2 regions of the Microlunatus sp. M237 genome follow, and region 1 is predicted to be linked to the other one. Evidence: predicted binding sites of a transcription regulator. Region 1 holds the regulator's gene; the other holds the start of a gene.

Region 1 (15,672 bases):
CGCCTCCGACCAGTTCATGCAGTGGTTCGTCAAGGAGCAGGTGGAGGAGGTCGCGACGATGACCGACCTGGTCAACGTCGTGCGTCGCTCGCGCGACAACATCGAGGCCATCGAGGACTACGTCGCGCGTGAGCAGAGTCGTGGCGCGGCCGATCCGAGTGCGCCCGCCATCGCCGGCGGCTGAGCCACAGCGAGCTCGAACCTCTGCCGCGGGTGAGCCCGGTCCGGGCCAGCCGTCAGACGCTGCGCATCCGGCGGCCGGCCGGGTCGGGGTTCAGGCCCGCTGGTCCGACGCCGGCGGGGGCGTGACGCCATCCGTGCCGGGCTGAGGTGACGCCGGCGGGGTGGTGCTGCCGGATGCGGGCTGGTTGAGGTCATCGAGTCGGTTCTTGGCCGAGTCGACCCCCTTGGACACCTTGTCGCTGTGCTTGCCGCCCGTCTTCTCGTTCACCAGGTTGGCGGCCTTGTCCAGGCCGGCGTCGACCTTGTCGTGGTGCTGGTTGAGCAGGTCCTTGGCCTTGTCGAAGATTCCCATGCGTGTCCTGTCTGTCGGAGCGGCCGCGGTCTGGCCGCCGTGGGCACCGCCGTGCGGTGCGGTTCCAGTTGTACCTGGTTCTCGTGCAGTCGGCCCGCGTTGGGCCATCGCCGCGGGGCGCGTCGCCCGGCGTACGCCAGACTGAACCCGTGACGATCGTGTTGGTGGGACCTACGGCGGCCGGCAAATCCGGTCTGGCGATCGCCCTCGCGAAGCGGTTCCGGTCTGCCGGTCGTGACGCCGAGATCGTCAACGCCGACTCGATGCTGGTCTATCGCGGGATGGACATCGGCACCGCGAAGCCGACGGCTGAGGAGCGGCGGGCGGTGCGACACCACCTGGTGGACATCCTCGACGTGACCGAGACCGCGACCGTGGCGCAGTTCCAGCGGCTCGCCCGCGAAGCCGTCGCGGACTGCCGGGCCCGCGGGGTGGTGCCCATCGTCGTCGGCGGGTCCGCGCTGTATGTCCGCGCCATCGTCGACGACTTCGAGTTCCCGGCGACCGACCCGGCCGTACGTGCCCGGCTGGAGGCGGAGCTGGACCGGGTGGGCCCCGCGGAGCTGCACCGGCGGCTGGCTGCCGTGGATCCAGCGGCGGCCGCTGCGATGGAGCCTGCGAACGGTCGTCGCACGGTCCGCGCCCTGGAGGTGATCGAGCTCACCGGTCGGCCGTACACCGCTGTCCTGCCCGCTCACACCTATCTGCTGCCCGACGTGGTGCAGCTCGGGCTGGACCTGGACCGTCCCCGGCTGGACGCCCGGATCGAGCAGCGCGTGGCCGGGATGTGGCAGCAGGGCCTGGTCGAGGAGGTACGTGCCCTGGTGGGTGCAGGGCTGCGGGAGGGCGTCACCGCGTCACGCGGGCTCGGCTATCGGCAGGTGTTGCAGTTCCTGGACGGGGAGATCACCGAGGAGCAGGCGCGCGAGCAGACGGTGATCGGCACCCGCAAGTTCGCCCGACGGCAGGATTCCTGGTTCCGGCGCGACCCGCGGATCCGGTGGCTGCCGGCGTTGGCCCCCGATCTGGTCGAGCAGGCGTACGTCCTGACCCGGACGAGCGCGACGTAGACCGCGGCAGCGGCCGACGCGGTGACGTGAAGGCGGCAGCGGCGACGCTGTGGCGCACGAGGCTGGCTGCGCCGACCATGGCAACCGATCGCAGCGGCGACCATGGCGAACGGATCGCAGCGGCGACCATGGCGAACGGATCGCAGCGGCGACCATGGGAGACTGGGGTCATGCGTCGCTGGTCATTCGCCAAGGGTCACGGGACCCGCAACGACTTCGTTCTGGTCCTGGACCGCGAGTCGATGCTGCGGCTGGAGGAGGCTGAGGTCCGCTTCCTCTGTGATCGGCACGCCGGGATCGGCGGTGACGGTCTGCTGCGCGTGGTGAAGGCGCGTCACATCCCGGAGTGGGACGGCGACCCCGAGCTGTGGTTCATGGACTACCGCAACGCCGACGGCTCGATCGCCCAGATGTGCGGCAACGGGGTCCGGGTGTTCGTCCGGTATCTGCTGGAGGAAGGTTTGGCCACCGGCCCGGTCGTCCAGATCGCTACCCGCGCAGGGTTGCGTGAAGCCACCGTGCTCCTCGACGGTCGGATCCGGGTGGCGATGGGCCCGGTGACGGTGGACGCCAGCGCGATCACGGTGACGACCGCGGACGGCGCGGTGCTCACCGCCCTGCCGGCGGACGTCGGCAACCCGCATGCGGTCAGTCTGGTCGACGACCTGACGACGCTGGACCTGCACCGGCCACCGACCTGGTCCCCGGCCGGGCGGTTCCCCGACGGGGTCAACCTGGAGTTCGTCCGGGTGCTCGGACCGCGGCACATCGCCATGCGGGTGCACGAGCGGGGGGTCGGCGAGACGTGTTCCTGCGGCACCGGCACCGTTGCGGCAGCAGCCGCTGCCGCCCATGCCGCCCGGCACGGGGACACCGGGGACACCGACACGGGGGACAGCCACCTCGTGGACGGCGACGTCTGGCGCGTTGATGTACCCGGCGGCAGCGTCGAGGTGGACCTGTCCGATCCCACCGAGGTTTTCCTGACCGGGCCCGCGGTCGTGGTCGCCCATGGTCATGTCCAGTTGCCGGAGGAGTTCTGATGGGTGTGCTCGATGCGTTCTCGCTGACCGGCCGGGTGTCGGTGGTGACCGGGGCCAACCGCGGTATCGGGCGGGCGCTGACATCGGCGCTGGCCGAGGCGGGCAGCGACGTGGTGCTGCTGGTCCGCGATCGCAGCGCCGGCCAGATTGCCGCCGAGGAGCTCGCCACGCTGGGCGTACGGACCTCGGTGGTGACGGCCGATGTGACGGTGCCGGCTGAGGTGGACGCCGCCGTGGCCCAAGTGGTGGCCGAACAGGGGCGGGTCGACGTACTGGTCAACAACGCGGGTGCCTGCATCCACAAGCCGGCCCTGGAGGTGACGCCCGCCGAGTGGCGCGCGGTGATGGACGTCAATGTCAACGGGGTGTGGAACTGCGCCCAGGCCTTCGGCCGCCAGATGGTGGCCCAGGGCAGCGGGTCCATCGTCAACATCGGGTCGATGTCGGGCAACATCGTGAACCGGCCGCAGTGGCAGCCGGCGTACAACGCGTCCAAGGCCGCGGTGCACCACCTGACCCGGTCGCTGGCCGCCGAGTGGGCGCCGCACGGTGTCCGCGTCAATGCCTTGGCCCCGGGCTACATCAAGACCGACATGACGCCGGTGGATCGACCCGAGTTCCAGCGCTACTGGGTGCAGGACGCGCCGATGCAGCGGTTCGGGCTGCCCGAAGAGCTCGGTCCCAGCGTGGTGTTCCTCGCCTCCTCGGCGTCGGCGTTCATGACCGGCGAGGTGATGGTGATGGACGGCGGCTACTCGGTGTTCTGAGGCGAAGGTTGGGAAAGGTCTCGCGAGGTTTGGCCGGGCATGGGAATATTGGTCCACGATGACTTTGCCCCAACGCGAGATTCACAACGAGCGCGATGCCGCCTCCCCCCTCGACGACGAGCTGATTGTGGAGGACGTCGAGACTCCTGACCATCTCAGCGCGGATCCCCGGGTCGCCGACGACGGCTACGACGGCGACCAGCAGGACCTGCTCGACCGCATCTCCCTGCGACGTGTCGCAGGGATGTCGACCGAGCTGCAGGACATCACCGAGGTCGAGTACCGCCAGCTGCTGCTGGAGCGGGTCGTCCTGGTCAGCGTATGGACCACCGGCACCGAGGTCGACGCCGAGAACGCCATGGTGGAGCTCAAGCTGCTGGCGGAGACGGCGGGCTCACAGGTGCTGGAGGGTCTCATCCAGCGACGCCAGCGGCCCGACCCTGCCACGTACATCGGTCGGGGAAAGGTCGACGAGCTGCGCGAGGTGGTGGTGGCGACTGGCGCGGACACCGTCATCTGTGACGGCGAGCTGGCACCCGCACAGCTGCGCAACCTCGAGGACCGGATCAAGGTCAAGGTGATCGACCGGACCGCCCTGATCCTCGACATCTTCGCCCAGCACGCCAAGAGCGCCGAGGGCAAGGCCCAGGTCGAGCTGGCGCAGCTGCAATACCTGAAGCAGCGCCTGCGCGGCTGGGGTGGCAACCTGTCCCGCCAGGCCGGCGGTCGGGCGGCCGGCGGTGCCGGCATCGGTGGCCGTGGACCGGGCGAGACCAAGCTCGAGACCGATCGTCGCCGGATCAACAGCCGGATCGCCAAGCTCCGTGCCTCGTTGCGGGAGATGGACGGGACGCGCGAGAACAAGCGGGCCGAGCGGCGCCGCCACCAGATCCCGTCAGTGGCCATTGTGGGCTACACCAACGCGGGCAAGTCCTCGCTGCTCAACCGGCTCACCGGCGCCGGCGTGCTGGTGGAGGATGCGTTGTTCGCCACCCTCGACCCGACCACCCGTCGGTCGCAGACGACCGACGGCCGCGTCTTCACCCTGACCGACACGGTCGGGTTCGTCCGGCACCTGCCGCATGACCTGGTGGAGGCGTTCGCCTCGACCTTGGAGGAGTCCGCCCAGGCGGACCTGCTGGTGCATGTGGTGGACGGTTCCGATGCCGATCCCACCGGCCAGATCACCGCTGTCCGTGGTGTGCTGGCCGACATCGGCGCGGGCAAGCTGCCCGAGCTGATCGTGATCAACAAGTCCGACGCCGCCGACCCAGCCATGCTGCAGACGCTACGGACGCAGTATCCCGACGCCCAGGTCGTATCGGCCAGGACGGGGGAGGGTATCGAGGCGCTGCGGGCCCAGGTGGAGGGTCGGCTGCCTCGGCCGGAGGTGGAGATCCGGGCCCTGGTCCCGTACGAGCGCGGTGACCTGATCGACCGCATCCATCACGCCGGCGAGCTCATCACCACCGAGCACACCGGAGACGGAACGGTCGTCGTCGCACGTGTCCATCCGGACCTGGCCGGCGAGTTGGCCCAGTACGAGCTGTCCGCCGCCGAGGAGTGATCCGGCGGGTCCTCGGGCCGCGCGCCGGCGGAAAGTGTCGGCGGCGCCGGTTAGGGTTCTGCGGTGGCAATCGAACGGGTGGTCAGCGCCGTGCGAGCAATCGTGGCTGACGCGCAGGAGTCTGCCCCCGACGCGACGCCTCACTCGTCCACGCAGACGGCGAAGAGCCGCGCCAAGCCGGCCGACGTGCTCGCGGCCGCGGTCGCCGAGATCGGTGGCAGCGAGCGCCCGGGCCAGATCGCGATGGCCGAGGCGATCGCGAGCTCGCTGGACTCGGGACAGCATCTGCTCGTGCAGGCCGGCACGGGCACCGGCAAGTCCCTGGGTTATCTGGCACCTGCGCTGGTCCGGCTGACCAGGAAGCCGGCGGAGCGGATCGTGATCGCGACCGCCACCTTGGCGCTGCAGTCCCAGCTGGCCAACAATGACATCCCGGCCGCCCTGGACGCCGTCCAGAAGGTCACCGGCAAGCGACCCAGCCACGCTGTGCTGAAAGGGCGGACGAACTACGCCTGCCTGCTGCGGGTCCGCGACGGCGTTGCCGAGGACCAGGCCACGCTGATCTCGGCCAGCGACCTCGCCGACACGATCCGGGTCGCGCCGACCAGTGCCGAGTCGAGCATCGGGGCCGAGGTGCTCGCCCTGCGGGAGTGGGCCGAGAAGCAGTCGACCGACGGCGGACTGGCTGATCGCGACGACGCGCCGACCCACACCGACCGGTCCTGGCAGCAGGTCTCGATCCCGGTCCGTGAATGCCTGGGGGTGCAGCGTTGCCCCTATGGCGACGGTTGCTTCGTGGAGAAGTCGCGCGAGACCGCGCGCTCGGCCGATCTGGTCGTCACCAACCACGCGCTGCTGGCCATCAATGCCATGCACGGCGGCACGGCCCTGCCCGAGCATGACGCGGTGATCATCGACGAGGCACACGAGCTGGTAGCCCGGGTGACCGGGGCGGCGTCGGCCGAGCTGAGCCCGCAGACCATCGAGCGGAGCGGTCGGCGGGCGATGACATACCTCGAGGACGAGCTGGCGCTGGAGCTGCTGGAGTCAGCCGACGCCTTGCGAACCGCGCTGGACCAGACGCCGCTGGAGCGGGTGGAGGATCCCGATGCAGCGGTGGTCGCGGCCTTCGCCGCCATCCGCAACGTGACCCGGCGCGCCGTCACGGCGATGTCGACCGGTGAGGACAAGCAGGATCCCGACAAGCGCCAAGCCGCCGCCGCAGTCAAGGAGGTCTTCGACGTCGCGGAGCGGATGGCCGGCCTGAACGCCCACGACGTGGTCTGGGTCTCCGAGCGGGAGCGGTTCGGCCGCGAGGCGCACGTCGCACCGCTGTCAGTGGCCGGTCTGATGCGCCAGAGCGTCTTCGCCGAGCACACCACCATCCTGACGTCGGCGACGCTCAAGCTCGGCGGGGACTTCGCCGGCGTGGCGTCGTCGGTGGGGCTGCGCGCCGCCGAGCAGGTGGACAGCGACGCGCCACCCGCGACCCGCACCAAGGCGGAGGAGGGCAGCGACACGGCAGCACCCTGGCGCGCGATGGACGTCGGCTCGCCGTTCGACTATCGGCGCCAAGGCATCCTCTATGTGGCGAAGACGATGCCGCCGCCGGGGCGGGACGGGCTGTCCGAGGAGGCCAAGACCGAGATCGCCGAGCTCGTCTGGGCGGCGGGGGGACGTACCCTCGGGCTCTTCTCATCCCGGCGCGCGGCCGAGGCGGCGGCCCAGCACGTGCGCCGTCAGCTGCCGAAGATGACCATCCTGTGTCAGGGCGACGCGCAGCTGTCCGAGCTGACCCGCCGGTTCATCGCCGAGGACGAAGCGAGCCTGTTCGGCACCTTGTCGCTGTGGCAGGGCGTCGACGTCCCGGGGGCCACCTGCCAGCTGGTCATCATCGACCGGATCCCCTTCCCCCGGCCGGACGAGCCGCTCACCCTGGCCCGGCAACGTGCGGTGGCTGAGGCCGGCGGCAACGGGTTCATGGCGGTGGCTGCCACCCATGCCGCGCTGCTGCTCGCGCAGGGGGCCGGCCGGCTCATCCGGCGGATCTCCGACAAGGGCGTCGTCGCGGTGTTGGACCCCCGCCTGGTGACAGCCAGGTACGGCAGCTTCTTGAAGTCGTCGATGCCTGACATGTGGCCCACCACCGACCGGGAGACGGCGGTGCAGGCTCTGCGCCGGTTGGCCGGCACCGACTGAGCGGACCGTCGGCCCATCGGGCCGACGACCGGCGGGCAGCGGTGCGTTCGGCTGCCTCTGGTCAGCGGGTCGATCCTCTGCGACGCTGGCCAGATGGAGCACACCTACGACGTGGACCTCGCCGTCATCGGCTCGGGTCCGGGCGGTCAAAAGGCCGCGATCATGGCCGCGAAGCTGGGTCGCCGAGTCTGCGTGGTGGATCGGACGGCCATGGTCGGCGGCGTCTGCGTCAACACCGGCACCATCCCCTCGAAGACGCTGCGCGAAGCGGTGCTGTATCTGAGCGGGATGCAGATGCGGGAGATCTACGGGGCGAGCTATCGGGTCAAGGCCGATATCACCGTCTCGGACCTGTTGGCCCGGTTGCAGTACGTGATCGGGCGCGAGACGGAGGTGATCCGGGCGCAGCTGATGCGCAACCACATCGAGCTCATCGCCGGAATCGCCCGGTTCGTCGACCCGCACACCCTCTCGGTCGACACCGACGGGCCGCAGGGGAGTCGCACCGTCACGGCGGCCAAGATCGTCATCGCGACCGGCACCACACCGGCCCGACCGCCCCAGGTCGAGTTCGACGGCGTCCGCGTCCTCGACTCCGACCAGATCCTCACCGTCGACCACGTGCCCGACTCGCTGGTGGTCGTCGGTGCCGGCGTCATCGGGGTGGAGTATGCGTCGATCTTCGCCGCCTTAGGCACCCGGGTGACGCTGGTCGAGAAGCGGGCACAGATGCTGGACTTCTGTGATCCCGAGATCATCGAGTCGCTGAAGTTCCATCTCCGCGACCACGCCATGTCGTTTCGATTCGGCGAGGAGGTCGCCTCGGTGCAAAGCGCCGGCGTGGGCACGATCACCACCCTCGCCTCCGGCAAACGAATTGCGGCGGAGGTGGTGATGTATTCCGCCGGGCGGCAGGGAAACACCGACGCGCTCGACCTGGCTGCTGCCGGTCTGGTCGCCGACCGGCGGGGGCGGCTGGAGGTCGACGAGCACTACGCCACCGCGGTGCCGCACATCTATGCGGTGGGCGACGTGATCGGCTTCCCGGCGCTGGCGGCGACGTCGATGGACCAGGGCCGCCTGGCCGCCTCGCACGCGTTCGATGAGCCCGCCAACGAGCTCCTGGGGCTGCAGCCGATCGGGATCTACACCATCCCGGAGATCTCCTACTGTGGCCGCTCGGAGCTGGAGCTCACGTCGGAGGCGATCCCGTTCGAGGTCGGCATCTCCCGTTACCGGGAGCTGGCCCGCGGCCAGATCATCGGTGACTCCTACGGAATGCTGAAGCTGATCGTGCACGCCGAGACGCGCGAGATCCTCGGCGTGCACGTGTTCGGCACCAGTGCCACCGAGCTCGTCCACATCGGGCAGGCAGTCATGGGATGTGGCGGGACGGTGGACTATCTGGTTGACACGGTTTTCAACTACCCGACGCTGTCCGAGGCCTACAAGGTCGCAGCCCTGGACGTGGCCAACAAGCTCCGGGCGGTGACCCGCTTGACGACGGCGATGGTCACCGCCGAGCCGAGTCTGCTCTGACCGGCACCGCGGCTCTCGAGCCACCGCGGGCTCTGGTCGCCGTCAGAGCCGGCGCAGGACCGCGACCACCTTGCCGAGGATCGAGGCGTGGTTGCCGTCGATCGGGTCATACGCCGGGTTGTGTGGCAGCAGCCAGACCTGGTCCCCGTCACGCTTGAACGTCTTCACTGTGGCCTCGTTGTCCAGCAGCGCTGCCACGATGTCGCCATTGTTGGCGGTGGACTGCTGCCGGACGGCCACCCAGTCGCCGCTGCAGATGGCTGCGTCGACCATCGAGTCACCGCTGACCTGCAGCAGGAACATGGTGCCTTCGCCGACCAGCTGACGGGGGAGCGCGAAGACGTCCTCGATCCGCTCCTCGGCCAGGATTGGCCCGCCGGCCGCGATCCGACCCAGCACCGGCACGTGCACCGGCTCCGGGTACGCGTCGCCGACGCCGGTCTCATCCGCGGCCGTGGTGGTGACCGGTCCGAGCGCCGCACTGCGCGCCGCGGCCTGGCCGTCGCCCGGCAACAGGACCTCGAGCGCCCGTGGCCGGTTGGGGTCACGCCGCAGGAAGCCCTTGGCCTCCAGCATCTTGAGCTGGTGCGCGACGCTGGAGGAGCTGGCCAGGCCGACTGCCTCGGCCATCTCACGAATGCTCGGCGGATAGCCCCGCGAGTCGACGGCGTCCTTGATCACCTCGAGGATGCGTCGCTGGCGCGGGGTCAGACCGCTGGAGTCGGCGGGGCCGTCCGGGAGCGAGCTGACTGATGCATGCTCGCCGAGCTGGGCGGCGACGTCGCTCGCACGCGGGCGCCCGCGGCGGTTGCGCGGTGGAGTGGGGGCGGTGGTGTCGTCACTGTCTGCCATGAGGCTGAACATAGAGAAGCCGACTGACAAAATCAAACACCTGTTCGAGCGTGTCGCGACGGGCGGAGTGCGTCGGCTGCGGTTCACGCCGCCCCCGCAGGAACGATGCCGGAAGAACTGTCAGTGGTCTCTGGTGTGCTTCTTCCATGAGCCGACACGCCTCGAACACACGTACGAATGTGCTGGACGTCGGATCGTCAGTGCGATACAAATCAAACACACGTTCTATCGAACACGCGTTCGATGCCTTCCCGAGGAGCAGCACCATGAGTGCAATGACCATCGCAGGTGTGACCCCCGCAAGTGTGACCGGCGCGGGTGTGACCCGCGCCGGTGCGCAGGACCTCACCGCCGCGCGTCGCTCCGGCGTCCCCGCGGCGCCCGGACGGACCCGCCGACCGGCTCACGGCGCCGGGCGGGGCACCGGCCCGGTCACGCGGCCCCTGCGGCCGGTCCCGGCCCCGACCCTGGCGCGGGGTGCCCGGCCGGCGACGGCGTCCTGCAGCGTCGCGGCCCCGAGCGGATGGCGGCTGACCGATCGGGGGATCGCTGTGGTCCTGGTGCTGGGGCTGATGATCGCCGCAGCGGCAGTGACCGTCGTCGCCATGACCGCGCTGCGCGTGACCGGCGACAGCTACGAGCCGGTCACGTCTTCGTACTCCGCCCAGGGGTGATCCGCCGGCTGATGTCGACGCCGGGGGTCAGTGACCGCGATCGGGCGCATCGACGACGACGGTCTTGACCAGCTTGTCAGCGAAGGTCTGCTTCTTCTCGTCCCACAACGGCCACAGATAGCCGATGTAGGCCATCCCGTCGAGGATGTGGACGAGGTCGCGGACGAATGCGTTCATCGCGCCGATCGGCTGGCCGGTCTGCTCGCTGATCAACGTAATGTGCGTGACCCGCTTTCCGAGCGACTGGCCGGTGCGTCCGGCCACCACCCAGCGGTTGTAGATGGACCACCCGATGGTCGCCAGCAGGAGGACGAACCCGATCACCATCAGCGTGACCCCGCCGGTGAGGTCCGGGTTGCTGCTGCTGCTCGTGCTGACCACCCGCGAGATCCAGATGGCGTAGCCGACATAGAAGATGAGCTGCCCGACCAGGCTCGGGGCATAGTCGATGAGGTAGGCCCCGACCCGCTTGCCCCAGGTCGCATAGTCGGAACGGAGGGCCGGGACGTAACCCGCGCCCGGATATCCGCCGTAGGGCTGGCCGGGCTGCTGACCCGGTCCCGGTTGCCACACCCCGCTCTCTGGCTGCTGCGGGTACGACGCCTGCCCGTACCCACCGGTCCCGTACGGCGGCTGTTGGTTTGCGGACTGCGTCCATCCATACTCCGGCTGCCCGTCTCCCGCCTGGCCGTACTGGGGTTGTCCGTATTGGGGTTGTCCGTATTGGGGCTGGCCGGACTGAGCTTCACCGTATTGGGGCTGGCCAGACTGAGCTTGGCCGTACTGGGCCTGACCGTGAGCGGGCTGGGTGGAAGATCCGGTCTGGCCGGCGTCGTTCTGGCGTGCGGGATCGGGTCCGCCCGGTTGGCGGTCGTTCCACTGGGGAGGGTGCGATTCGGTCATGGCCATCCTCGTGCGGGGTGCGGGTCGCGGAGCATTCTAGGGCCGCCGAAGGGTCGTCGGATCCTGTCGCCGAAGTCGGTCGATCACCGGGCGGGCACAATGGAGCCATGGGCACCAGCTACCTCGCCAAGGAGTTCCGCCCCAGCCGCGGGCTGGTGGCGCTCGGTGGCTTCGTCGCCTACGGGATCGGGCTGAGTGCTCTCTATGCCGCCACCGGGCTGGGCCTGCCGTGTCCGCTGCGGAGCCTGACCGGTTGGGACTGTCCGCTCTGCGGCGGGACCCGGATGGGGGCGGCGCTGCTGCGGCTCGACATCGCCCAGGCGTTTCGCTACAACCCCGTCGTCCTGATCGGGCTGGTCGTGGTTGGTGTGCTGGGGCTGCTGTGGACCGCGGAGGTTCTCGGCGGCCCACGGGTCCGTCCACCGGCCAGGATCGCTGACCGTCTGCGGCGGGTCCATCCGACCCGCTGGCTGGTTCTCGTCGTGGCTGCCGGCGTGATCTACACCGTGCTGCGCAACCTCAGCTGAGCTGCACCCGCACCGCAGGCACTGCCGGCCAGTCGGGCGCACCGGGCGATCGAGCGCGAGTCTCTGCGGCTGTACGGCTGCCGCGACAGGCTCGCCCGCCAGCTCTCTCGACGACACGCGCTAAAAGTGTCAGTGGCCTTGCGGACAATGAGGTTAGGTCGTACCGTACCTATATCTAGTAGTTACACCCGTGTGCTTCCTCCACAGATAGTGGTTGGTTGTCCACACTGGTCCACAGGCCGACCACAGGCTTATCCCCAGATCTATCCCCAGGCGCCCCCGGAAGGAGCCTCCGTGCACTGCCCTTACTGCCGTCATACGGACTCCAAGGTGCTCGACTCCCGGGCCGCCGAGGATGGCTGCAGCATCCGTCGCCGTCGCCAATGCCCCGCCTGCGAGCGTCGCTTCACCACGGTGGAGCAGATGCAGCTGGTGGTGGTGAAGCGCAGCGGCGTGGTCGAGCAGTTCAACCGCGACAAGGTGATCAGCGGGGTCCGCAAGGCCTGCAAGGGCCGCCCGGTCGACGAGACGCAGCTCGCTCGTCTCGGCCAACTGGTCGAGGACTCGCTGCGGGCCTCCGGCCAGATGGAGGTCCCCGCCGACGAGGTGGGCGTGGCGATCCTGGGACCGTTGCGTGACCTCGACCAGGTCGCCTACCTGCGGTTCGCCAGCGTCTATCGCCAATACCAGTCAGTCGACGACTTCGAGGCCGAGATCGCTCTCCTCCGGGTGGAGCAGGAACCGCTCGGCATCGAGCCGCTGATCCCAGACCGGGGTGCAGAGAACACGGTCAGCCGGTTCACCCCGCACAAGCTCACTCCGGGTCGTCAGAGCCCTTGATCGGCCCGCTCGACTCCGAGGCAGGGCCCGCACAGCAGGGGAAGGCTCGTGCGGGCTCTGCCCCGGTCCCAAGGCTCACCTGCACGTCGTTTCCAAACGTCACACCCCCCGCTCCAGTCCATCCCCCGTCAGCACGGCAAGAAAGAGGCGCACATGACCGAGACCACGCGTTCAGCGAACGGTCGTCCCGAGACCCGCAAGCCCCGAGGAAAGGCCGCCGGCCTCTCCATCGGGCGGGTCTTCACGACCGAGGGGGTACACCCGTACGACGACGTCACGTGGGAGCGTCGCGACGTCGTGCAGCAGAACTGGAAGACCGGTGAGGTGGTCTTCGAGCAGAAGGCTGTCGAGTTCCCGGACTTCTGGAGCGTGAACGCCTCGACCATCGTGACCACCAAATACTTCCGCGGTGCTCTCGGCACCGAGGCACGCGAGCAGGGTCTCAAGCAGCTGATCGACCGCGTGGTCAAGACGTACCGCAAGGCGGGGGAGGACTTCGGCTATTTCGCCGCGCCGGTCGACGCCGAGATCTTCGAGCACGAGCTGACCTGGATGCTGCTGCACCAGTACTTCAGCTTCAACTCCCCGGTCTGGTTCAACGTCGGCACCCTGTCGCCGCAGCAGGTCAGCGCCTGCTTCATCTTGTCGGTCGACGACTCGATGGACTCGATCCTGAACTGGTACAAGGAAGAGGGCTTCATCTTCAAGGGCGGTTCGGGGGCCGGGCTCAACCTGTCCCGCATCCGTTCGTCGAAGGAGCTGCTGAGCTCCGGTGGGACCGCGTCCGGTCCGGTGTCGTTCATGCGCGGCGCCGACGCGAGCGCGGGAACGATCAAGTCCGGTGGGGCCACCCGGCGTGCGGCGAAGATGGTCGTGCTCGACATCGATCACCCCGACATCGAGGAGTTCATCGAGACCAAGGTCAACGAGGAGCACAAGATCCGTGCTCTGCGTGACGCTGGTTTCGACATGGACCTCGGCGGCAAGGACATCACCTCCGTCCAGTACCAGAACGCCAACAACTCCGTCCGGGTGACCGACGAGTTCATGCGCGCCGTGGAGGAGGGCGGCGAGTTCGGACTGCGGGCCCGCCAGGACAACCGGGTGATCGAGACCGTCGACGCCCGCGAGCTCTTCGGCAAGGTGGCCCAGGCCGCCTGGGGCTGCGCCGACCCCGGCATCCAGTACGACGACACGATCAACGACTGGCACACCAACCCCGAGACGGGCCGGATCACCGCGTCCAACCCCTGCTCGGAATACATGAGCCTGGACAACAGCTCCTGCAACCTGGCCAGCCTCAACCTGCTCAAGTTCCTGCGCGACGACGACACCTTCGACGCCGAGCTGTTCGAGAAGGCCGTCGAGCTGATCATCACCGCGATGGACATCTCGATCTGCTTCGCCGACTTCCCGACCGAGGCGATCGGCCAGACCACCCGTGACTACCGCCAGCTCGGCATCGGCTACGCCAACCTGGGTGCGCTGCTGATGGCCACCGGCCATGGCTATGACTCCGACGGCGGCCGGGCGCTCGCCGCGGCGATCACCTCGCTGATGACCGGTACGTCGTACCGTCGCTCAGCCGAGCTCGCCGCGATCGTGGGCCCGTACGCCGGGTATGCCCGCAACGCCGACGCCCACCAGCGCGTGATGCGCAAGCACCAGGCGGCCAACGACGCGCTGCGTACCGTCGGCTCGCTCGACGCCGATGTGCACAAGCGCGCCATTCAGGCCTGGGACGGCGTGATCAAGCTCGGCCAGTCCAACGGCTTCCGCAACGCCCAGGCGTCGGTGCTGGCCCCAACCGGCACCATCGGCTTCATGATGGACTGCGACACCACCGGCATCGAGCCGGACTTCTCGCTGGTCAAGTTCAAGAAGCTGGTCGGCGGCGGCTCGATGCAGATCGTCAACCAGACGATCCCGCGGGCGCTGCGCAAGCTCGGCTACGCCGAAGAGACGGTCGAGGCGATCGTGGAGTACATCGCAGAGAACGGTCACGTCATTGACGCACCGGGCCTCAAGACCGAGCACTACGAGGTGTTCGACACCGCCATGGGTGCGCGCTCGATCAAGCCGATGGGTCACGTGCGGATGATGGCTGCGGCGCAGCCGTTCCTCTCCGGTGCGATCTCCAAGACGGTCAACCTGCCGGAGGACGCCACGGTCGAGGAGATCGCCGACGTCTACTTCCAGGGCTGGAAGCTGGGGCTGAAGGCTCTGGCCGTCTACCGCGACAACTGCAAGGTGGGCCAGCCGCTGAGCGACGGCAAGGCGAAGGCCGCTGAGGTGACGCCCGCACCGGCGGTGATCGAGAAGGTCGTCTACCAGCCGACCCGCAAGCGGCTGCCGAAGTCGCGCCCGAGCCGCACCACCTCGTTCTCCGTAGGCGGCGCTGAGGGCTACATGACCTCCGGCTCGTACCCCGACGACGGCCTGGGCGAGGTCTTCCTCAAGCTGGGCAAGCAGGGCTCGACGCTGTCCGGTGTGATGGACGCCTTCTCCATCGCGGTGTCCATCGGACTCCAGTACGGCGTGCCGCTGGAGACCTTCGTGCAGAAGTTCACCAACCTCAAGTTCGAGCCGGCCGGTCTGACCGACGACCCGGACATCCGGATGGCGCAGTCGATCATGGACTACATCTTCCGGCGGCTGGCCATCGACTACCTGCCGTTCGACGACCGGGCCGAGCTGGGCATCTACACCGCCAGCGAGCGCGCGCGTCAGGTGGAGACCGGGTCGTACCTGCCCGAGCAGGTGGAGGAGATCGAGTCGGAGTCGCTGAAGAACGACGCCGGCGACGATGTCGACACCTCGGCGTCGAACCACGCCGCTGAGGACTTCGCCGCAGCCAAGCCGGCCCCGGCCGCGGCGCGGACCACGGCGGAGCTGATGGAGCAGATCTCCGGCACCAGTGTCGACGCTCCGCTGTGCTTCACCTGCGGGACGAAGATGCGGCCCAGCGGCAGCTGCTACGTGTGCGAGGGCTGCGGCAGCACCAGCGGTTGCAGCTGACGTCGAGCTGCGCCGAAATGGCGCGCTGACGTGCACGACATGCCGGCCCGGTCCCCTCGTGGGGCCGGGCCGGTACCCGTAGGAGTGCGTCGCAAAGACGTGGGTGGCACATGACCAAGACGGACGCCACCGGTGTGG
Region 2 (15,672 bases), on a different contig from region 1:
ACATCGTGCAGCTGCGGCAGAAGAACATGGATCCCGAGGCCGAGCTGGCCGCGCTGGAGACGGTGCGAGAGGTGGCCCGGCGCCACTCCGGCCTGGTCTGCGTCAACGACTCGCCGGAGCTGGCCGGGCGGTTCGGCGCCGACGTCCTGCACCTGGGGCAGACCGACGGACCCGCCGCTGACGGGCGACGGCACCTGCACGAGTGGGCCCAGCTCGGTCGCTCCACCCACGCGGCGGACCAGACCGACGCCGCCGTCGCCGACCCGGACGTGGACTACTTCTGCGTCGGCCCGGTGTACCCGACCGCGACCAAGCCGGACTACGCCGCGGTGGGGCTCGACCTGGTCCGCTACGCCGCCCGGGTCGCCCCGCCGTCCGCCCCCGCCGCCAAGCCCTGGTTCGCGATCGGCGGCATCACCATCGACAACCTCGACGACGTGCTGGCCGCCGGCGCCCGCCGGATCTGCGTCGTCCGCCCGATCACCGAGGCAGCCGACCCCCGCGAGGCCGCCCGCCGGCTGAAGCAACGGCTCCGCGAAGCCTGGGCCGACGACCCGGCGATGGCGGACTACACCCTTGCGGTGTTCGGCGGGGGAACGAGCCGATGAGCGACTCGACCCCCGACGGCCGCAGCGGTGTCTCGCTGCGGTCCGCGACCCTGATCGTCGCCGCAGTCGTGGTGGCGGCGCTGCTGTTGCTGGGCGGGCGGTGGGGACTCCAGACGCTCAACGCCGAGCCGGCCGCGCCGGCCAGCGTTCGGACGATGGCGGGCGCCGTCACCCCCTGCGACTGCGGCACTCTCACCGAGGCGCGCCAGGCCACGCCGTCGAAGCCGGCCAGCGAGCTCCCGGTCGTCCGGCTGACCTCGCTGCCGACCCAGGCGCGGGAGACCGTGCGGCTGATCGACAGCGGGGGACCGTACCCGTATGACAAGGACGGGGCGGTGTTCGCCAACCGTGAGCAACGCCTGCCGAAGAAGGCCCGCGGCTACTACCGGGAGTACACCGTGGTGACCCCGAAGTCGGCGGATCGCGGCGCGCGGCGGATCATCGCCGGCGACGGTGGCCGCGAGCTGTACTGGACCAGCGACCACTACCAGTCCTTCAGCCGGGTGAGCCGATGAGCTTCGACCCTGCCGTGCTGCTGGAGCAGCCGCTGCGCGGCGGCGTGCATCACAGCGAGACCCCGCCGGAGAACGCGGTGGAGGCGCTGCGCCGGGCCGGTTGGCACGCCGCGCGGATCGGGCCGGTGAGCGGCCCGGCCGAGTTCTACGACGCCGTCGCCGCCGCGCTGCACTTCCCGCCGCATTTCGGCCAGAACCTGGACGCGCTGTGGGACTGCCTGACCGACCTCGACCAGCCGACTGCGCTGGTCTGGGTGGGCTGGCAGCGGATCGCCGACGACCCGGCCTGGTGGCCCGAGATCAGCGGGCTGCTGGAGGAGCGGGCCGACGAGGACCCGCCGTTCGCCGTGCTGCTCTGCTGAACCGACTCAGGACGCGCGGTGGACGGCCGCCTCGGCCAGGGCGGTGAGGCCGGCGCGGCCTTCCGGAGCCATCTCGGCCCCGGCCAGGGCTGTCATCGCCGCGTCCAGGCCGGCCTCGATCATGGTCTCCACTGCCTCGGCCGCGCCGGAGTCCGCGATCACCGTCTGCAGCGCCGCGATCCCGGCCGGATCCAGCGACGGATCGCCCAGCCGCTCGCGGAGCAGCCGACGCCCGGCAGGTCCGGTGCGACCGAACGCGTGCGCCACCAGCACAGTCCGCTTGCCCTCACGAAGGTCATCGCCGGCAGGTTTGCCCGTCACGGCCGGGTCGCCGAACACGCCGAGCAGATCATCGCGGTATTGGAAGGCCCGTCCCAGCGGGGACCCGTACGCCGCCAGAGCGCTGAGCAGGGCGGGATCGGCACCGCCGACGGCCGCCCCGAACTGGCACGGCCGCTGCACGGTGTAGCGCGCGGACTTGAACTCCACCACCCGGCTGGCCTCGTCCAGCGCGCCGGCATCGTTCTCGTCCCGAGGCCAGGGCCGCGACTGGGCCAGCACGTCGAGATACTGCCCGCAGGTGACCTCGGTCCGCATGGTCTCCACCAGCGGCAGTCCGCGAGCCAGGTCTGCCGGCGCCAGCCCGGCCTCGGACAGCATCTGCACCGACCACATCACCAGCAGGTCACCCAGCAGGATGGCGCCGGCCCGACCGAAGGGCTCGGGATCGCCCAACCGTTGCGAATCACGGTGCAGGGCCTCGAACTGGCGGTGGGCAGCGGGCCGGCCACGGCGCAGGTCCGAGGCGTCCATCACGTCGTCGTGCACCAGGGCGCTGACGTGCAGCAGGTCCAGGCTGGCCGCCGCGGTCACCACGGCCGAGGTGGTGGCCGGCAACCCCGCCGCGGCAACATGCCCCCAGACGGCGAAGGCCGGTCGCAGCCGCTTGCCGCCACGCAGCAGCTCGCCGGCCATCCGCCGTACCGTGTCGAGCTGGGGGCCCATCGCCGCGAGGACGGCTGCCTGCCGGTCAACGAAGGCGTCGATCTGCGTGGTCACCGCGGCCAGGAACGGCTGCGCCAGTGGTGCCGTCGGGTCGAGCGCGATGGTGCGCGGATCAGCCGACGATCGAGGATCGGCGCGTGGGTCAGTCACATGCTGAGCCTACGGACGGGCGTTGCCGCGTTGTCTTAGGGTGGGACCCATGTCGGTCAGTGCCAGTGCCCCCGTGTCCACGCCCTCGTCGGGCTCCGGGATGCTGCGGCCCACCCAGCCGGCCCGGGGTCCGCTGCGGGCCCCCACGATCGCCGAGCTGCTCGCGGCCGGTGAGCGCCCGCTCTACTCGTTCGAGTTCTTCCCGCCCAAGGACGACGTCCAGTCGCGCCAGCTGTGGCAGACCGTTCGTGAGCTCGAGGCACTCGGCCCCGACTTCGTCTCGGTCACGTACGGGGCCAGCGGGTCCACCCGCGACCGGACGATCGCCGCCACCGCGGCCATCGCGGAGCACACCACGCTGCGGTCGATGGCGCACCTGACCTGCGCCAGCCAGTCAGTCGACCAGCTCCGCCGGGTCATCGGCTCCTACGCGGGAGCCGGCGTACGGCACGTGCTGGCCATCCGCGGCGACATGCCCGGCGGGCCCACCGTGCCGTGGCAGCGCCACCCGGAGGGACTGGCCAACGCCACCGAGCTGGTCGCGCTGGTGCGCGAGCTCGGGGACTTCTGCGTCGGGGTCGGGGCGTTTCCCGACGTCCACCCAGAGCGCTCCGACGCCGCGCTGGACGCGCAGCTGCTGGTGGACAAGGCCAACGCCGGCGCCTCGTTCGCCATCACCCAGCTCTTCTTCACGGTGTCGCGCTACACCGAGCTGGTAGACCGGGTCCGCTCGCTCGGCTGCGACCTGCCGATCATCCCGGGCATCATGCCCATCACCAACGTGTCCCAGCTGACCCGGTTCGCCGAGCTGTCCGGCGCCGAGCTGCCGGCCGCCGTGGTGGACCGGGTCGAGACCGTGGCCAATGATCCGGAGGCGGTGCGCCGGGTCGGGCTGGAGATCGCGACCGACATGTGCCACCAGCTGCTGGAGGTCGGCGCTCCGGGCCTGCACTTCTACACCCAGAACCGGTCCAAGGTCACCCGAGAGATTTTCTCCAGACTGCACCGGGAGCCGCGTCCAGCGTGACCAGGCGCTGGGTCGGTCGGGTCAGGGCGACGTAGAGCACCCGGACCCCGCCGGGCGACTCGGCCACGATGTCGTCCGGGCTCACCACCAGCACGCCGTCGTACTCCAGACCCTTGGACTCCAGCGGGGTCACCACCACCACCCGGTTCCCGGCGTCCTGCAGCGCGGCCGAGACATCGGCCAGCTGCGACGGTGCCGCGATGACGCCGACGGTGCCCTCGACCGCTGCCAACAGGTCGCTGACCGCGGCCGGGACAGCGGAAACCAGCTCGCCCTCGGGCGCGACCAGCAGCAGCGGGTCGATCCCGGTCGAGCGCACCGCCGTCGGCAGGTCGGCGTCCGGGTAGGCCTCGACCACCACCCGTGATGCCAGGTCGAAGACCTCGGCCGGGCTGCGGTAGTTGGTGCTCATCCGGAACCGGCGGGTCGGCGCGCTGCCGACCAGGTCCTGCAACGCCTTGGCCGACTCGGCGGTGTCGGGCCAGGAGCTCTGGGCGGGGTCGCCGACGATGGTCCAGCTGGCCTGGGAGCCACGGCGGCGCAGCATCCGCCACTGCATCGGGGTGATGTCCTGCGCCTCGTCGACCAAGATATGGGTGTACGTCTGGTGCGGCGACGCGAACGGGTCGATCTCCTTGACCGGTGTCAGCCGGTCCATGGTGGTCACCACCTCGGTCACGTCCTCGTCGGCGTCGATGAACAGCGACACCTCGGTGCTCTCCGCGTCCGGCACGGGCCCGAGCAGGTGCACCAGCTCGTCCAGCAGGGCGCCGTCGGCGGCGGTCCAGTCGCCCGGCTCGCGTCGACCGAGGTCGGCGTACGACCCGGCGAGAGCCTCCTGCTCGGCCGCGGACAGCACCGAGCCGGCGACCGTGGCGACCATCTGCGGGTCGGCCAGCCGAGCCAGCGCGGTGGTGGCGCTGAGGGCGGGCCACCAGGCGTTGCAGAACATCTTGAAGGCGGCCAGGTCGGTGACCAGGTCGTCGAACTCGTCCCGCTCGAGATCGATCTCGCGCGGCTTCACCCGCCACAGCGCGTTCAGCAGGGCGGACTCGGCAGCGTCACGGCCCTGGTTGAGCTTGTGATGGGCCAGCACCTCGGCCCGGATCCGGGCCAGAACGGCGGTGCTGACCACCAGCACCTCGCCCCGGACCATCACCCGCAGCTCCAGCGGCATCCGCTGCGGCGGCTCGCCGACCAGGCGCTTGAGCACGGTGGCCATCCGGAGGCTGCCCTTGACCGCCAGCGCCTCGGCGCTGTCCAGCCGCTCGCCACGCAGCCGGACGACGTCGGAGGCGACGGTGCCGATCGAGCGGAGGGTGACCGAGTCCTCGCCGAGCGAGGGGAGCACCCGCTCGATGTAGTTCATGAACACCCGGCTCGGACCGACCACCAGGACACCGCCGGACTCGAACCGGCGCCGGTTGGAGTAGAGCAGATAGGCCGCCCGATGCAGCGCGACCACGGTCTTGCCGGTGCCCGGGCCGCCGCTGATCATGGTGACGCCCTGGTACGGCGCCCGGATGGCCTCGTCCTGCTCGGCCTGGATGGTGGCGACGATGTCCTTCATCTGGTGTCCGCGGGCCCGCGACAGGGCCGCCATCAGGGCGCCCTCGCCGATCACCACCAGCTCGTGGTCGGCGGAGTCCCCGTCGAGCAGGTCGTCCTCGATCCCGATCACCCTCATGCCCGAGGAGCGCAGCACCCGGCGGCGGGTGACCTGCATCGGGTTGGACGGGGTGGCGCGGTAGAACGGCTCAGCCGCCGGCGCCCGCCAGTCGATCACCAGGGGCTCGTAGTCGGCGTCGCGGACGCCGATCCGGCCCACGTAGCGGACCTCGCCGTCGGTGCGGTCGAGCCGGCCGAAGACCAGGCCCTCGTGTTCGGCGTCCAGCACAGCCAGCCGTTTCGCGGACTGGAAGGCGAAGACGTCGCGCTCGTAGAGTCCGGTGCCGTCCTCCTCCCGGACGAAGTTGGCCCGATCCGACTGGTAGAGCGACTTGCCCTCGGCCGCCACCTGCCGGGCCGAGCGGGTCGCTTCGTCGAGCCGGGCGTAGACGAGGTCGACGTGGGCTTGCTCCACGGCGATCTCGCGCTGCAGGGCACTGTCCGCGCCGTCGGCCGGGGTCGGGGAGCCGGAATGATCCGGCTGGGCCGACTCGTCGGGCGACGACGAATCCGCGTACGTCAAGAAGTCATCCCTAATCCGAGAAAATGGACAGTTCACTCTACAGGCCAGAACTCACCCGAGGTAGTCGTAACAGGCGTAGGAGGCCAAGGCGCCGGACAGCACCACGTGCGACGGCTGCGCGCCACCCCGGGAGAAGGGCCCGGCCAGGAACAGTCCGGTCACCGCGCTGCTGGTCGGCGGCCGTCGGAGCCAGCTCGACCAGCCACGCCAGGCGACCCCGGCGGAGCGGGTCGGCACGGTGGCGCCGAAGTCGTGCGTGGTCACCAGGGTGCGCGTCCCCAGCGGTCGTCGGTACGTCACCACGGGTCCGAAGCGACCATGCAGCACCGTCTCGGTGACCTCGGTGCTGTGCAGGTCGTCGAACCGGTGCTGCACGGTCGGCGCCAGCGCCGGGCTCAACCGGTGCAGGCCGCGGCGCTCGGGCCGGGCAGCGCCGCGCGGCAGCAGCTCGTCGTAGGTCTGCCACGGGTCTGTGGTGCAGATCACCGCCGCCGCGTCCACCTGCTGGCCATCGGCGGTGCGGACCGAGGTGGCGCGGGACCCCGCCAGACCGATCTGCGTCACCGTCGTGCCCAGCCGGACGTCCACCCGACGCTGTCGCAGCCGGTCGGTCAGCACGTCGACCAGGACCGAGCTGCGCCCGGATTCGGCGCCCTCGAGCACCCACCTGCCGAACGTACGCTCCGTCGCCAGGTCGATGGCGCACCAGGCGGGCGTCCGGCTCGGCACCGAGCCCAGCCGGTACGCGACCAGCCGGAGCAGCGCCCCCAGGTGCGGGTGGGCGACCTCCTGGGCCAGCTGCTCCAGGCTCTGTCGCGAGCGCAGGCGACGGCGGACCCCCCGGGTCAGCTGGCTGCGGTCGCGCAGCTCCGCCTCAAGCCCGAGCGGGCGTACTGTCTGCCAGACGTCGTCGAAGGAGTCCAGCAGCGTCCGCCAGCGCTGCGCCAGCTGCGTCCCGTACGCGGCGACCATGGCCGCGTACTGCTCGCCGCGGTCGGTCGGCAGCTCCAGCTCGGTACCGTCGGCGAAGACGTGCCGGGCCGGCACCGCCGGCTGCAGGGTGTAGTCGTGGCGCTGCAGCTCGACGTCGAAGGGCCGGCCGCTCTTGCGCAGCAGGTCCCGCCACGGGGCGGGGAAGCTCAGCACGCTCGGCGCGGCGTCGACCCGGACGCCGTCCACCAGCCGAGACGCCCAGCGGCCGCCGAGCCGGTCGTCGGCCTCGAACAGGACAACCGAGACGCCGGCCTTGGCCAGCCTGGCCGCGGCGGCGATCCCCGCCATCCCACCCCCGACCACCACCACCGGCGGACCCTCGCGGTTGCGGCGCCCGGGTGGGCTGGAGGTCGTCACGGGGCAACGGTAGGTGATGGGGCCGCAACGTCGGTCCCGCAGGGTCGGCGTGACCGCTAGGCTGCGCTGCGTGCAGATTGCCGTGACCGGATCCATCGCCATGGACCACCTGATGACCTTCCCTGGCCGCTTCGCCGAATCGCTGGTGGCGGAACGACTGGAGCGGATCTCCTTGTCCTTCCTGGTGGAGGACCTGCAGATCAAGCGGGGTGGCATCGCGCCCAACATCTCCTTCGGACTCGCAGCCCTGGGCCTCGACCCGCTGCTGGTCGGCGCCGTGGGGGAGGACTTCGAGGAATACCGCGCCTGGCTGGACCGGCACGGCGTCATCACCTGGCCGGTGCACGTGTCGGAGACCAAGCACACCGCGCGGTTCGTCTGCACCACCGACGTGGACAACGCCCAGATCGGCTCCTTCTACACCGGCGCCATGGCGGAAGCGCGGCAAATCGAGCTCAAGCCGATCGCCGACAAGGTGGGCGGTCTTGACCTGGTCGTCATCTCACCGAACGACCCGGAGGCCATGCAGCGGCACACCGACGAGTGCCGCGCCCGGGGCTACTCCTTCGTCGCCGACCCGTCGCAACAGCTGGCGTGGATGGACGGGACGGCGATCAAGCGGCTGATCGACGGAGCCACCTATCTGTTCTCCAACGACTACGAGGACTCGCTGATCAGCCAGAAGACCGGCTGGAGCCATGAGGAGATCCTCAGCCGGGTCGGTACCCGCGTCATCACCCGGGGCAAGGACGGCGCGAGCATCGAGGTGGCCGGTCAGCCGCGGATCGACGTCGGGATCGTCCCCGAGGTGGCCCGGCTGGATCCCACCGGTGTCGGTGACGCCTTCCGGGCCGGCTTCATCGCCGGCCTGTCCTGGGGGCTCGCGCCGGAGCGCTGCGCGCAGCTCGGCTCACTGCTCTCGAGCTATGTGGTGGCTGTGGTCGGCACCCAGGAGTACCGGTTCGGCGGCACCTTCCTGCCGCGATTCGAGCGTACCTACGGTGCCGAGGCCGCGGCCGAGATCGAGCCGTACCTCGCCGGCGTACGGCTCTGACCCGCAGCCAGGAGGACCCGATGAGCGATCCGCAGCAACCGCCTACGCCGATCGCCGACCCGCCCATCGGCCCACGGGTGGTGATCACCTACTGCACCCAGTGCCGGTGGCTGTTGCGCGCCTCCTGGCTCGCCTCGGAGCTGCTGACCACGTTCACCACCGACATCGGTGAGCTGTCGTTGCGACCGGGCACCGGCGGCGTCTTCACCATTGCCATCGACGAGGTGACGGTCTGGGACCGCAAGGTCGACGGCGGTTTCCCCGAGATCGGCCCGCTGAAGCGGCTGGTCCGGGACCGGGTGGCGCCTCACCGGGATCTGGGTCACAGCGACCGGGCGGCCAACCGGGCGCCGTCAGCGGTGGAACCGGGAGCGTCGGAGCCGCGCCGTCCTTAGGCTGTGGCCATGACTGATCTGGAGCTGGTGGACGAGTCCTGGGACACAGCGCTGTGCGTGGTGGCCCACCCCGACGATCTGGAGTTCGGCGCGGCCGCGGCGGTGGCCCGGTGGACCGACCAGGGCAAGACCGTGGTCTACGCCATGGTCACCAGCGGCGAAGCCGGAATCGACGGTCTCGAGCCGGGCGAGTGCCGTCGGGTCCGCGAGGCTGAGCAGGTGGAGTCGGCCCGCATCGTCGGTGTCGACGTGGTGGACTTTCTCGGCCAGCCCGACGGGGTGCTGGAGTACGGCGTCGCGCTGCGCCGGGTGATCTGTGCCTCGATTCGCAAGCACCGCCCCGAGATCGTGATCACCGGCAACTTCCGCGACACCTGGGGCGGCCGCTCGCTGAACCAGGCAGACCACATCGCGACCGGCCGAGCGGTGCTGGACGCCGCCCGCGACGCCGGCAACCGGTGGGTGTTCGCCGAGCAGCTGGTCGACGGCGTGGAGCCCTGGGGCGGCGTCCGGCAGGTCTGGGCCGCGGGTTCGCCGGAGGCCGGGCACGGCGCCGACACCACAGCGACGTTCGACCGCGGTGTGGCCTCACTGGCGGCGCACCGCGCCTACATCGACGGTCTCGGCTGGGAGCACTTCGACCCGGAGGAGTTCCTCGAGGGGGCGGCCCGCCCCGCCGGCACGCGTCTGGGCGTGCGGTTCGCCACGACCTTCGAGGTCTTCTCGATGGGCTGGGGCGAGTGATCGTCGCGTGGCGTCGTCCCCGCGTGTTCTGAAGAACTGTTCTGACGAACCGTCACCGGGGCGGTTCTTGACGAACTGTCAGTGGGGCGGTGTAGATTGTTCAATGTTCGAACAGGCGTTCGATAAGGCACTTGGGGAAGGGCCGGGTCGACGCCGAACGGACGCCGGCGCGATGTTCGCGGCACGCGCTCTCGGCTGACCCTGGCGCGGACGGACCTCGACCCCCGTCCGCGCCAGGGCCGCCACTTTCGACTCCGAGCACCCGGGTGGCCACCGGCGTTAGTCGGGCCCGTTGTTCACCCGAACCGTCACACCCAGGAGGTGCCCGCCGTGCCACATCCCTCGGCCACCGACCTCGACCGCCTCATCGCTGTGCCGGATGTCCATGCCGAGCTCCAGCGGGCCCGTGCGTCGCTGGCCGCCGCCGAGCTCACGCTGGCACCGGGCGAACGGTTCCTCGCCGGACACCTCGCCGCGCTGCAGGTGGCGGCGATCGTGCTGGCCTGGCGGGCACGCCCACACCCTGGCGCTGCCGGCCGTCGCGCTCAGACCAACCGGCCCCGCAATGCTTGGCAGCTGCTGGCGGAGCTGGCACCGGAGCTCGGCGAATGGGCTGCGTTCTTCGCCGCCAGCGAGGGCAAGCGGGACGCGGTCCGCGCCGGCGCCACCCGGATCGTCAGCGCCCGCGAAGCCGACGACCTGGTCAGGGACGCACAGATGTTCCTCGGCCTGGTCGAGCACGCCGTCAGCCGCTCCACCGCGCCAGCCGAGAGAAGGTCGAGGCCATGACGTCGCAGGCACTAGGCTTTCAGCCACAGTTCACCCTGGCCCGCGCTGCCCAGCGCAGGCCCACCCGATCGCGAAGGACGGAGGGACCGATGTCGGACAAGCGGCGGCGCCGGTCCGTCTCGTCGGCGTTCCTGTTCGAGCTGCTGTCGACCCAGCTGGCTCGGTGGGCCGAGCAACGGCCGGCAACCGCTCAGTCGGTCGAGGTGGTCGACATCGGTGGCGGCACCGGGGGCCTGGCCATCTCTCTTGGTCGGCTGGGGCACTACGTCCGGGTGATCGACCCCAGCCCGGACGCCCTCGCCTCGCTCGAACGACGTACCGCCGAGGCAGGGCTCGGTGGAAGGGTGAGCGGAATCCAGGGCGACGCCAGTGACCTGCTCGATCTGGTCGGCGCCGGCGGTGCCGACGTGGTCGTCTGCCATCGCGTGCTCGAGGTGGTGGACTCGCCCGCCGAGGCGCTGGCTGCCATGGCTGCGGTGCTGCGCCCGGGCGGTGTGCTGAGCCTGCTGGTGCCGCAGCGCCAGGCCGTCGTGCTGGCCCAGGCGCTGGCCGGCCATATCGAGCTCGCCCGGCGTGCCCTGTCAGACCCCACCCGGTTCGACCACGACCAGGTCGTCGACCTGGTCCGGCGGGCTGGATTCGAGGTGCTCGCCACCGACGGCATCGGCGCGGTGGCCGACCACGTCGCCGAGGCCGCGATCGAGAGTGATCCGCGCGCCTACGACGAGCTCTACGCGCTGGAGACGTCGATCAGCCAGGACCCGGCCTTCCGCGCCCTGGCCCCGCAGATGCACGTGCTGGCCCGGGTGAGCGGCCCACCGCCACCCCCGGCCGGAGAAGTCGGCGGACCGACGCACTGAGGCGGACCGGCGATGAGCATCATCATGCACGTCGACATGGACGCGTTCTACGCCTCCGTTGAGCTGCGCCGCCGGCCCGACCTGCGCGGCACCCCGGTGATCGTCGGCGGGTTCCCCCGTGGCGTGGTGCTGTCCGCGACCTACGAGGCCCGCGCGGTTGGCGTCCGCTCTGGAATGGCGTCGTCCCGCGCCCGACGGATCTGTCCCGCGGCCACCTTCCTGCAGCCCCACTTCGACGACTACACCGACGTCTCGCGTGCCATCGTGGCCGTCTTCGAGTCCGTCACCGCCGTCGTGGAGTCGGCATCGATCGACGAGGCCTACCTGGACATCACCGGTTCGGTGCGCCAGCTGGGGGCGCCGACCATGATCGGGGAGTACGTCCGTGCCGTCGTGGCCGACGAGCAGCAGATCACCTGCTCGGTCGGCATCGGGCCGACCAAGTTCATCGCCAAGGTCGCGTCGCGGGCGGCCAAACCCGACGGGCTGTGCGAGGTTCCGCCCAGCCGGGTCGTTGACTTCCTGCACCCGCAGCCGGTGGAGGCGATGTGGGGGATCGGGGATGCCACGGCGACCAAGCTGCACCGACTCGGCATCCGTCGGGTGGCTGATCTTGCGACGACACCGCGACCTGTTCTGCAGCAGGCCTTCGGCCGGCATCTCGGGGCCTTGCTGGCCGACCTGGCCTGGGGGCGTGACTTCCGCCCGGTGGTGGTGTCCCAGCGTGAGCGCAGTGTCGGATCTCAGGAGACCTTCGCCGAAGACACCGACGATCCCGAGGTGGTGAAGCGAGAGCTGCTGCGGATGGCAGCGCGGACCGCGTCGCGGATGCGCAAGGCCGGCCTTGCTGCGCGTACCGTCGCGGTGTCGATCCGGTTCGCCGACTTCACCACAGTGACCCGATCGGCGACGCTGCCGACTCCGACCGACGTCACCGATGAGATCTATGCGCAGGCGCTCGCGCTCTATGCACGACTGGGGGCCTCGGGGGCCCGCATCCGCCGGGTGGGGGTGCGGGTGGAGAACGTGGTGGAGGCGCGGTCGACGGCTCGCCAACCGACCCTGTTGGCACCGGACCGAGGGTGGCGCGAGGCGGAACAGGCCGTCGACGCTGCCGTCGGCAGGTTCGGTCCGGCGGCGGTCCAACGCGCCGCGCTGACCCGGTCACACCGTCAGGCCGGCGACGGATCTCTACAGCGGGTCGACGCCGACGTCACAACTGGGGACTGATTGAGGCATTGGGTTTCGCGAACCCGGTTCGCCACCTAAACTCATATCAACTCCGCTCAGCAGAGCGGACGAGAGACCACCGCGTTCGCCAGTTCGACTCTCGTCTCGACGAGATTGTTCAGGAGTTCGGCGCGGACGGCGACTCGCGGCGCACGACGAGACAGTGGGAGGTGGCCAGTGGCCCTCTCAGAAGAAGAGCAGCGGCTTCTCGACCAGATGGAGGCTGCTCTGGCGGCCGAGGACCCGAAGCTGGTGAACGCCCTGCGCGGGACCGGCATGAGGCGGGTCCATCGACGACGGGCCGCCCTCGCCGGGGTGGGGTTCTTCGCGGGTCTTGCGCTGCTGATCGCCGGGATGTCGACGTACCTCTTCCTCAGCGTGATCGGTTTCGTGGTGATGGTGGCCGCCGCCGTGACCGCGATCTACTCCTGGCAGCACGTCACGGCAGGTCCGGACACCGGCAGGTCGGCCGATCGGCCGAAGGCGCCACAGCCGTCCGGATCGAGCGACTCCCAGGGTTTCATGGACAAGATGGAAGAACGCTGGCGTCGCCGCCGCGACGAGTCGGGGTTCTGACCCTCTCCCCACCTGCTAGACACGAGACGCGCCCCGAGCACCGGGGCGCGTTTTCGCTGTCCCGGGCGGCGAGCGGACTCAGGGCCGCCGGCGGAAGATCGACCGGGGCAGCACGACTGCGCCCACCCGGCGCCAGAAGTCCTGCGGGGCCAGGCCGCGCCGGATGTCCTCGGTCATCTTCGGCAGCTCGGACAGCGCTGACTCGTCGGTGAAGGTCCGGGCGTAGCGCGACCGTTCGACGATCGAGGCGAGCCTGGTCATCGTGTCGGTGTCGCCGCCGTCGAGGCGGTGACCGATCTTGGTGCCGATCGTCTGCGGCGAGCCCGTCGGCCATGAGCCGCCGTAGTCCACCACGCTGTCACGGACCTCGGCCCAGGCGGACTCCACCCTTTCCTCGGCGGGCTGGGCCTCGTCCAGCCGGCCGGCGCGCCGACGGACCCGGACGGTCGCGGGCGCTGCGAGGATCAGCAGGCCGAGCAACCCGCCCCCGACGGTGATCAAGGTAGGTCGCCACGCGAATCCGGAGCCGGTCTCGTCGAGCAGGACGGGCGCTTCGGTCGGACCTTCCTGGGGGACCGGTCCGCTGCTCGGTACGTCGGCGGACGTCTCGGCCCCGGGTGTGGCGGTGGGCTCGCCGCTGTCGTCGGCCTGGCTTTCCAGCGTCCACTCCGGTGCTTGGCCGGTGACCGAGGACGGCGTCGGTTCGAACCGGACCCAGCCGTAGCCGGAGAAATACAGCTCCGGCCAGGCATGCATGTCGCGGATCGACACCGAGTAGGTGTCGCCGTTCTTCTTCCCCGGCAGGAAGCCGACGGCCACCCGCGAGGGGATGCCCACCAGCCGCGCCATCATCGCCATCGAGGTGGCGAACTGCTCGCAGTAGCCGCGGCGGTCGCGGAGCAGGAAATTCTCCAGCGCCTGATAGCCCGATCCAGGTCGCTGGTCGGTGTCGTAGGTGAAGCGCCCGCTGCGCAGGAAGCTCTGGATGGCGGCGGCCTTGGCTGCGGGGCTGTCGGCGTCGCGGGTGACGTCCTGGGTGAGATCTTTCAGCGACTGCGGCAGATCACTGGGGACTGCGGTGGTGAAGTTCGCGTCGGCCGGGCTGCCGGCCAGCGACGCGGCCAGGCTCTCCCCTTCCGGAGCGATGTCGACGCTCTCGACGGTGTAGCTGAGATCGCGGATCGAGTTGCCGCGGTCACCGCGGCCGCGGGCGACGACGATCAGCGAGGAGGCGTCGGCGGCCCAGTTGCCACCCGCCTGGAATCGGCGGGGAGCGTACGGCAGCGGCAGATACTCCGAGCCGAAGTCGCCGATGGTGATGGTGGTGGTGCGTCGCTGCTTGGGCTCGGAACTGATGCCGGGGATCTGGGGCAGGTCGGTGCCGGCGTCCAGGCTCATCGGGACCAGGCCGAAGCCGGCGCCGTTGAACTGCGACAGCGAGGCCATCCGCAGATAGACCCCGCCCGGCTGGTCGGTCTTGTAGGTGATGACCGTCCGGTCGCTGGGCTGGTTCAGGTTGCGCCGCAGGTCCAGACTCGGGTCGGACAGCTGGAGCGGTCCGTTCCCGCCGGGACCGTTGCCGAAGCCCCAACCCGACAGGGCGAGGGTGGGCATCATCGCGCCGAGCACCAGGGTGAGGACCACGGCCGGGACGCCGATCAGGGTGGCCGCGCGCCAGACCATGGGGGTCGCCGTGCCGAACCCGTCGGCGGAGTCCCGGGACAACCCCCGGGTCCACCGCGCCGTGGTGTTGAGTCCTTCGGCGACCAGGATGGCCAGATAGCCGACCGCGATACACAAGAAGCTCAGCACCCCGGTGTCGGTGCCCAGCCCGATCGCGGGGACCAGGAACAGCGCGGCCGGGGGAGCGATCGCCCACGCCGGCCGCCCGAGGCCCAGCACCAGCAGGTCAGTCATGATCAAGATGAGCCCGATCACCGTGACGAAGATCAGCCGTACGCCGTTGTTCGCCGCCATCGGGCTGGCTTGGGTCTGCATGTGAGCGATGCCCGAGGACCACAGGTCGGTGACCTGGCCGTAGGAGGGTCCACCGCGGCCGGGCATGGTGGCCGCCAGGGCCGTGGTGAACAGCGCCCAGGCGATCAGCTGCACGCCGATCACGGCGACATTGCCGACCCGGGCCCGGCGCAAGGCGGCGCTGAGACCGCCGAGGAGCAGCACCAGCAGCCAGCTGACGCCGAGGAAGCTGAGGTCGCGGGTGAGTGGGGTGACGGTGAAGGTGGCCAGCAGGACAGCCACCACCACGGCCACTGTGCTGCGGTCCGTGGTACGCATCAGGCCACCTGTCCGAGCTGTTCGAGACCGGCCCAGACCTCGGCGACCGAGTTGCCCTGGGTGGCCGTGATGACGCGCCACTGGTTGTCGCGGAGGATCTGGGCACCGAGGGTGGCCTGCTCGGCCATCCGCGGCGTGCCGGGGCTGTCGGCGAAGCTGTCCACGTCGAGCAGGATGGCCAGGCCCTGGGCCCGGTTGCGCCGAGATCGCAGCAGGGTGTTGGCGTCATCCACCGTGAGTCGGCCCATGATCGCGATCATCAGCTGACCCGGCCGGTCGACGGTGGCGGCCTCGACCGCATAGTGCATGGTGGTGGTCTGGCGGGCACGAAGATCGGTGAGGCGGCTCATCACCAGCTCCCGGCTGACCAGGTTGTGCTGACCCATCGCGTTGCTGATGTGCAGTCCGCCGTCAGCCTCGTAGATCTCAACACTGAACCCGTCGTCCAAGAAGTGCACGGCGATCGAGGCGGCGGCGGAGATCGCCCACTCGATCGAGCTGTTCATGCCCCGACCTGCGTG

What was found. Region 1 encodes LexA, which represses DNA repair genes until DNA is damaged. Its sites were predicted from a motif close to TCGAACANNTGTTCGA; they were not measured.
Region 2: AC1XX3_RS06870 (SAV_6107 family HEPN domain-containing protein) is a predicted target of LexA. The motif match lies at 9,509-9,524, and genes of this name have one in related genera.

The regions. Positions count from the first base shown of each region.
Region 1 is NZ_JBXHBL010000003.1:846,652-862,323, reverse strand. It holds gene AC1XX3_RS15050 (ferritin) at 1-184, shown strand, start outside; gene AC1XX3_RS15045 (antitoxin) at 275-535, opposite strand; gene miaA (tRNA (adenosine(37)-N6)-dimethylallyltransferase MiaA) at 694-1,605, shown strand; gene dapF (diaminopimelate epimerase) at 1,776-2,648, shown strand; gene AC1XX3_RS15030 (SDR family oxidoreductase) at 2,648-3,415, shown strand; gene hflX (GTPase HflX) at 3,474-4,982, shown strand; gene AC1XX3_RS15020 (ATP-dependent DNA helicase) at 5,226-7,181, shown strand; gene sthA (Si-specific NAD(P)(+) transhydrogenase) at 7,275-8,720, shown strand; gene lexA (transcriptional repressor LexA) at 8,763-9,572, opposite strand; gene AC1XX3_RS15005 (hypothetical protein) at 9,839-10,246, shown strand; gene AC1XX3_RS15000 (RDD family protein) at 10,274-11,149, opposite strand; gene AC1XX3_RS14995 (DUF2752 domain-containing protein) at 11,257-11,676, shown strand; gene nrdR (transcriptional regulator NrdR) at 11,971-12,516, shown strand; gene AC1XX3_RS14985 (vitamin B12-dependent ribonucleotide reductase) at 12,670-15,534, shown strand.
Region 2 is NZ_JBXHBL010000002.1:139,952-155,623, reverse strand. It holds gene thiE (thiamine phosphate synthase) at 1-608, shown strand, start outside; gene AC1XX3_RS06915 (guanyl-specific ribonuclease) at 605-1,123, shown strand; gene AC1XX3_RS06910 (barstar family protein) at 1,120-1,485, shown strand; gene AC1XX3_RS06905 (polyprenyl synthetase family protein) at 1,492-2,640, opposite strand; gene metF (methylenetetrahydrofolate reductase [NAD(P)H]) at 2,741-3,667, shown strand; gene AC1XX3_RS06895 (HelD family protein) at 3,618-5,858, opposite strand; gene AC1XX3_RS06890 (phytoene desaturase family protein) at 5,910-7,208, opposite strand; gene AC1XX3_RS06885 (carbohydrate kinase family protein) at 7,279-8,262, shown strand; gene AC1XX3_RS06880 (Rdx family protein) at 8,283-8,657, shown strand; gene AC1XX3_RS06875 (PIG-L deacetylase family protein) at 8,667-9,401, shown strand; gene AC1XX3_RS06870 (SAV_6107 family HEPN domain-containing protein) at 9,732-10,190, shown strand; gene AC1XX3_RS06865 (methyltransferase domain-containing protein) at 10,280-11,050, shown strand; gene dinB (DNA polymerase IV) at 11,063-12,280, shown strand; gene AC1XX3_RS06855 (DUF3040 domain-containing protein) at 12,458-12,856, shown strand; gene AC1XX3_RS06850 (transglutaminase TgpA family protein) at 12,935-15,151, opposite strand; gene AC1XX3_RS06845 (DUF58 domain-containing protein) at 15,151-15,672, opposite strand, start outside.